Gemmatirosa kalamazoonensis: one gene and its partner. Each later gene encodes a partner of the first gene's protein in a complex. Links are inferred from orthologs where the notes say so. Each region holds a gene or a part of one and is shown in the gene's direction. Other genes may lie near its edges.

The links.
Region 2: the proteins of glmM (region 1) and cdaA are in contact, whole or in part, in a crystal structure (PDB 7OJS), measured with the Bacillus subtilis proteins. The link is inferred for Gemmatirosa kalamazoonensis from one-to-one orthologs.

What each region holds. Positions count from the first base shown.
Region 1 is NZ_CP007128.1:4,511,845-4,515,085, reverse strand. What follows is about bases 130-3,057. They hold glmM (phosphoglucosamine mutase), read left to right. Parts: upstream 130-875; coding sequence 876-2,240; downstream 2,241-3,057. Other genes in these bases: glmS (glutamine--fructose-6-phosphate transaminase (isomerizing)), read left to right, coding at 2,347-3,057; J421_RS19660 (HD-GYP domain-containing protein), read left to right, coding at 130-731. In the rest of the region: more of J421_RS19660, read left to right, coding at 1-129; more of glmS, read left to right, coding at 3,058-3,241. UniProt on the Bacillus subtilis protein: Catalyzes the conversion of glucosamine-6-phosphate to glucosamine-1-phosphate. Glucosamine-1-phosphate is used for cell wall biosynthesis.
Region 2 is NZ_CP007128.1:3,538,895-3,541,950, forward strand. The notes cover bases 250-2,992. They hold cdaA (diadenylate cyclase CdaA), read left to right. Parts: upstream 250-1,096; coding sequence 1,097-1,888; downstream 1,889-2,992. Other genes in these bases: folP (dihydropteroate synthase), read left to right, coding at 250-1,036; J421_RS15275 (serine/threonine-protein kinase), read right to left, coding at 1,893-2,992. In the rest of the region: ATP-dependent zinc metalloprotease FtsH, read left to right, coding at 1-51; more of folP, read left to right, coding at 155-249; more of J421_RS15275, read right to left, coding at 2,993-3,056. UniProt on the Bacillus subtilis protein: One of 3 paralogous diadenylate cyclases (DAC) in this bacteria, catalyzing the condensation of 2 ATP molecules into cyclic di-AMP (c-di-AMP). Upon expression in E.coli leads to c-di-AMP synthesis.

The sequences.
Region 1 (3,241 bases):
GCGCCATGGACTACCTCACGAAGCCGTTCCACCTCGAGGAGGTGCGGGCGCGCGTGCGGCAGGCGCTCGACAAGCGGCGGCTGCTGCTGGAGAACCGCGAGCATCAGCTCCGGCTCGAGGCACGGGTCGCGGAGCAGGCGCGGAGCCTGGAGAGCCTGTTCCTGGCGAGCATGCAGTCGCTCGCCGACGCGCTCGAGGTGAAGGACCCGTACACGCGCGGCCACTCGATCCGCGTCAGCCTGTACTCGGTCTCGATCGCCCACGCGCTCGGCCTCGGCACCGACGTGATCCGCCAGATCGAGCTCGGCGGCCATCTTCACGACATCGGCAAGATCGGCGTGCGCGAGTCCGTGCTGAAGAAGCCGGGGCCGCTCACCGAAGAGGAGTACCGGCACATCATGACCCACCCCGTGGTGGGGTGGAAGCTGCTGAACCCCCTGCTGTCGGACATGCCGCTCGCCCTCGACATCGTGCGGTCGCACCACGAGCGGGTGGACGGGTGCGGGATGCCCGACGGGCTGGCCGGGGACGCGATCCCGCTCGTGGCGCGCATCGCCGCGGTGGCCGACTCGTTCGACGCGATGACGAGCGACCGGCCGTACCGCGTGGGCCTGTCGATGGCGGCGGCGCGGCAGGAGCTGTGGCGCTGCGCGGGCACCCAGTACGACCCGGACGTCGTCGCGGCGTTCGACGCGGCCGTCGAGGAGGGGGAGATCTCGATCGGGGCGTGATCCCCGGCGCGGGGCGCCCGGCCGAAATCGTTGCCCGAGCGGGCCCGGCGGGCATACGTTACCTGCTTACCTCGTTCCCGACGGCCGCCCAGGCGGCCGGCTTCTTTTTTTCGGTACTGGGCGGCCATGGCGTACGAAGGGTTGATGGTCAGCGTGTCCGGCGTGCGCGGCCGCGTGGGCGAGGCGCTCTCGCCGGAGGTCGTGGCGCGGTTCGCGGCGGCGTTCGGCGCGTGGGCGACGGCGCGGCGGGGAGCGGGCGAGACGCGCGCCGTGGTGCTCGGGCGCGACAGCCGGGTGTCGGGGCCGCTGTTCCACCGCGTGGTGCTCTCCGCGCTGGAGGCGGTCGGCGCGGACGTCATCGACCTCGGGCTGACGACGACGCCGACCTGCCAGCTCGCCGTCGAGCACCACCACGCCGCGGGCGGCCTGATGATCTCGGCCAGCCACAACCCGATCGAGTGGAACGCGCTCAAGTTCATCGGGCCGAGCGGGTCGTTCCTGTCGGCGGAGGAGGGGGCCGAGATGCGCGCCGCGATGGAGGCGGGGACGTCGTACGCGACGTGGGACCGTCTCGGCCACGTGACCTCGGACTTCGACGCGGCGGCGCGCCACGTCGAGCAGATCCTGGGGCTTCCGTTCCTCGACGTGGAGGGGATCCGGGATCGCCGCTTCCACGTCGCGCTCGACGCCGTGCGTGGGGCCGGGGCCGTCATCATGCCGATGTTGCTGGAGCGGCTCGGCTGCACGGTGCGGGCGATCAACCTGGAGCCGGACGGGCGCTTCCCCCGGCCGCCGGAGCCGGTGGCCGAGAACCTCGGCGACCTCGAGGCGCTGGTGCGCGAGAGCGGGGCGGCGATCGGCTTCGCGACCGACCCCGACGTGGACCGGCTGGCGCTCGTCTCCGAGCGCGGCGAGGCGATCGGCGAGGACTACACCCTGGCGCTCGCGGCGCGCACCGTGCTCAAGCACCGCCGCGGGCCGGTCGTGACGAACCTCTCGACGAGCCGCGTGGTGGAGGACGTCGCCGCCGCGGCGGGCGTGGAATGCCTGCTCGCGCCGGTGGGCGAGGTGAACGTCGCGGTGAAGATGCGCGACGTGGGCGCGGTGATCGGCGGCGAGGGGAACGGCGGGGTGATCCTGCCGGAGCTCCACCTCGGGCGCGACGCCCCGCTCGGCGCGGCGCTATTGCTGCAATTGCTGGTGGAGGAGGGGCGCCCGCTGTCGGCGATCGTCGCCGACCACCCGCGCTACGTGATCGTGAAGGACAAGCTCGACCGGCCGCCCGTGCCGCTGGACTCGGTGTACCAGGCGCTGCGCGGGGCGTTCCCCGAGGCGTCGCCGGACACCCAGGACGGGCTGCGCCTGAGCTGGACCGACCGATGGGTGCACGTACGGCCGAGCGGCACCGAGCCGATCGTCCGGGTGATCGCGGAGGCGCCATCCCTGCCGGAGGCGACCGATCTGGTGTCGCGGTCGCGGAAGCCCGTGGAAGCGCTGTTCGCGAAGTGAACGCTGCGTGGCTGCGCAGCGGCGTGGGCACCAGGTATGACGCAGCCACGCAGTCACGCAGCAGACCTCGAGTCTCGAATCGGATTTCCCTGCAATCAACCGGGCCATGTGTGGAATCGTCGGATATGTCGGACCCCGCGCGGCGGCGCCGCTGCTGATCGACGGGCTGAAGCGCCTCGAGTACCGCGGCTACGACTCGGCGGGCGTGGCCGTGATGAACGGCAAGGTCGAGACGCGGAAAGCGGCCGGGAAGATCGCGCGCCTCGAGTCGGTGATCGGCCAGCAGCCGGTGCACGGCACGGTGGGAATCGCGCACACGCGGTGGGCGACGCACGGGGCGCCGAACGAGCGCAACGCGCACCCGCACGTGGACGAGAAGTCCGAGGTGGCGGTGGTGCACAACGGCATCATCGAGAACGCGACGGCGCTGCGCACGCTGCTGGAGCAGACGGGGCACACGTTCACGTCGGAGACCGACACCGAGGTGCTCGCGCACCTGATCGAGGCGAGCTACGACGGCTGCCTGGAGGACGCGGTGCTGGAGGCGCTGCACCTCGTGGACGGCACGTACGGCATCGCGGTGGTGCACGCGAAGGAGCCGAACAAGATCGTCGCCGCGCGGAAGGGGAGCCCGCTGCTCGTCGGCGTGGGTGACGGCGAGTACTTCGTGGCGAGCGACGCGTCGGCGATCCTCAACAGCACGCGCAACGTCGTGTACCTGGACGACGGCGAGCTCGCGGTCGTGACGCGCGACGGCTACAAGATCATGAGCCTCGACGCGCGCGAGCTGGTGAAGGAAGTCAACCGCATCGAGTGGGATCTCGACGAGATCGAGCGCGGCGGCTTCCCGCACTTCATGCTGAAGGAGATCTTCGAGCAGCCGCAGACGCTCGAGAACACGATGCGCGGCCGGGTGATCCTCGAGGAAGGGTTCACGAAGCTCGGCGGGCTCAATCTCACGAAGGAGCAGCTGCTCGCGATCGACAGCATCACGATCACCG
Region 2 (3,056 bases), 970 kb from region 1 along the record:
AAGCCGTCGACGCCGCCGTTCCTCGGCGGTCCGGAGATCGCGCCCGCGTAACCGAGAGAGTCTCTCTACGCTCTACGCTCCACGCTCCACGCTCGCTTCGTCGCCCGACGGAGTGAGCGTGGAGCGTGGAGCGTAGAGCGTGGAGGACACGGCCATGCGCTGGATACTGCCGTCACGCGTCATCGAGTTAGGCCGGCCGTTCGTGCTCGGCGTCGTCAACGTGACGCCGGACTCGTTCAGCGACGGCGGGTGGCTCGCCGACGCCGACGCGGCCGTCGCGCACGCGGAGAGGCTGCTCGACACCGGCGCGGACGGCGTGGACATCGGCGGGGAGTCGACGCGGCCGCACAACGCGGGGCCGGTTCCCGTCGACGAGGAGCTGCGGCGCGTGCTGCCGGTCGTGAGCACGTTGCGCCTCACGCGGCCGGACGCGCTGATCTCCATCGACACGACGAAGGCCGAGGTCGCGCGCGCGGCGCTCGACGCGGGCGCGGACGTCGTGAACGACGTGTCCGCGCTGCGGCTCGACCCCGAGATGGCCCACGTCTGCGCGTCGCACGGCGCGGGTGTGATCCTCATGCACTCGCGCGGCACGGTCGCCGATATGGCGACGTTCGCGCACGCCGACTACGGCGACGACCCGGTCGGCGACGTCGTACGCGAGCTCGCGTCGCAGCTCGACGCCGCGCGCGACGCCGGCATCCCCGGCGGCCGCATCGTGCTCGACCCCGGGGTCGGCTTCAGCAAGCGCTCGGCGGTGTCGCTCGCGGTGCTGCGCGAGCTCCCGCGCTTCGCGGCACTCGGCCGGCCGCTCATGGTGGGCGCGTCGCGCAAGCGATTCATCGGCGAGCTCTCGGGCGTGAGCGAGCCCGCCGCGCGCGTGCACGGGAGCGTCGGCGCGCACGTGGCGGCGCTCGCGCACGGCGCGCGGCTGTTCCGCGTCCACGACGTGCGCGCGCACCGCGAGGCGCTGGACGTCGCCTGGGCCGTACTGAGAGGGCAGGAGGGCACGAGGGCAGGAGGGCACGAGGGCTGACGACTCTCCTGCCCTCATGCCCTCTTGCCCTCCTGCCCTGTCTATTAGGTTGGGCGCCATATGGACCTTGTCGAGCAGGTACGGCTGCTGAACTTCGGCTGGCGCGACGCGGTGGAGATCGCGCTCGTCGCGTTCGTGCTGTACCGGCTGCTCCTGCTGTTCCGCGGCACGCGCGCGGTGCAGATTCTCTCCGGCATCGCCGTGCTGTGCATCGGCTACGGCGTCGCGTGGGCGCTGCGGCTGACGACGATCACGTACCTGCTCGAGATCGTCTTCAAGTACGGCGCGTTCGCGCTGCTCATCGTGTTCCAGCCCGAGCTGCGCGCGGCGCTCGCGCACCTCGGCCAGGCGCGTGTCACGCACCTTTTCCGCCGCCTCGAGGAGGAGGAGGTCGTCGACGAGGTGACCGACGCCGTGGAGCGACTGAGCCGCTCGAGCACGGGCGCCATCATCGTCGTGGAGCGCGACGTGCCGCTCGGCGACTACGTGGAGACGGGCACGCCGCTGAACGCGAAGGTCTCGGGCGACCTGCTGACGACGATCTTCACGCCGTACTCGCCGCTGCACGACGGCGCGGTGATCATCCGCGGCGACAGCATCATCGGCGCGAGCTGCATCCTTCCGCTGTCGCAGGCGCCGATCGAGGACCGCTCGCTCGGCACGCGCCACCGCGCGGCGTTAGGCCTCTCCGAGGAGACCGACGCGCTCGTGCTCGTGGTGAGCGAGGAGACGGGGATCATCTCGCTCGCGACCGGCGCGCGTCTGGTGCGCAACCTCACGCCGGCGCAGCTGCGCGACACGCTCACCGGCCGACTGCCGCGCGGGGCGGAGCAGGCGATCGTCGCCGCCTAGCCGCTCAGCCTCCCGGCTGCGCCGCATCGAGCATCGACTGCAGCGTCGCCGCGTCGGGCTGCAGGTCGGCCGAGCGGGCGATGCCGGCGCGGACGCGCGCGAGCTGGATGCGCACGTTCTCGTGCGCGGCCACGACGTCGGTGCGCTGCGCGCGCACGAGCTCCAGCGCGGATCGCAGGTCGCTGACGAGCGACAGACGCCGGCTGAGCAGCACGGCGCGCGTCGTGACGCCGGCTCCCTCGGCCGACGACGGCGTGTCCGCGCGCCACGCGCCGTCGCCGCCATCGCCCGCCGCGCCGGGGCCGACCTCGGCGAGCGCCCGCTCGACGTCCTCCTCGCGCCGCCGCAGCGCGGCGAGCGTCGCGTCGTAGCGCTCGAGCAGCTTCGGAAGCTCGGGAAGGTCGCGGCGCACCGCGTCGGGCAGCACGACGTCCGCGCGCGTCGGATCGAGCGACGGTGCGGCGCGGTCCTCGGCGCGCACGCCGAGCCCCGCGAGGCGGAAGAAGAACAGCGTGAAGCCGCTCCGCCACAGTCGGCCGGCGAACGCCCACGACCGGCGCTCCGCCTTCGGGCTCGAGTTCAGGCCGATGATGAGCGCGACGATGGCCGCGATGTAGAACGGCATCGCGAGGCCGATCGAGAGCGGCTTCGGCCAGTGCAGCAGCCTGCGCGTGAACAGCAGCGCGATCGCCAGCGGCATGCAGGTCCCCGCGACGATGAACGCGCGCCGCCGCATGCGCGCGATGCGCGCCTGCCGCTTGCCGCTGTACATCACCGCGACTTCGGCCTCGCGGGCGTCGCGCTCGACGACGAAGGCGCGGATCACGTCGCCCGCGCCGTAGCCGTCGATGAGCAGCTGGCGCGCGCGGCGGCCGAGGTCGAGGAGGACCGCGGCGATCGCGCCGACCGGCCCGCCGATGATCGCCGGCCAGCGACTGCCGCTTCCGGGCAGGCTCACGAGCGAGAACACGGTCACGATGAACAGCATCATCGTGCTCTGCTCGGCGACGCGCTGGAAGTTGCGCACCTGCGGCGGCACGTCGACGGTGCGCGTCTCGACCTCGGTGAGCGCGTCGGCGAGCGCCTCGGCCGACGGGAACCGGTCGTCGGGCTGCTTCGCGAGACACCGATCGATCGCGGTGGCGAGCCGCGCCGGGATGCCCGGGCG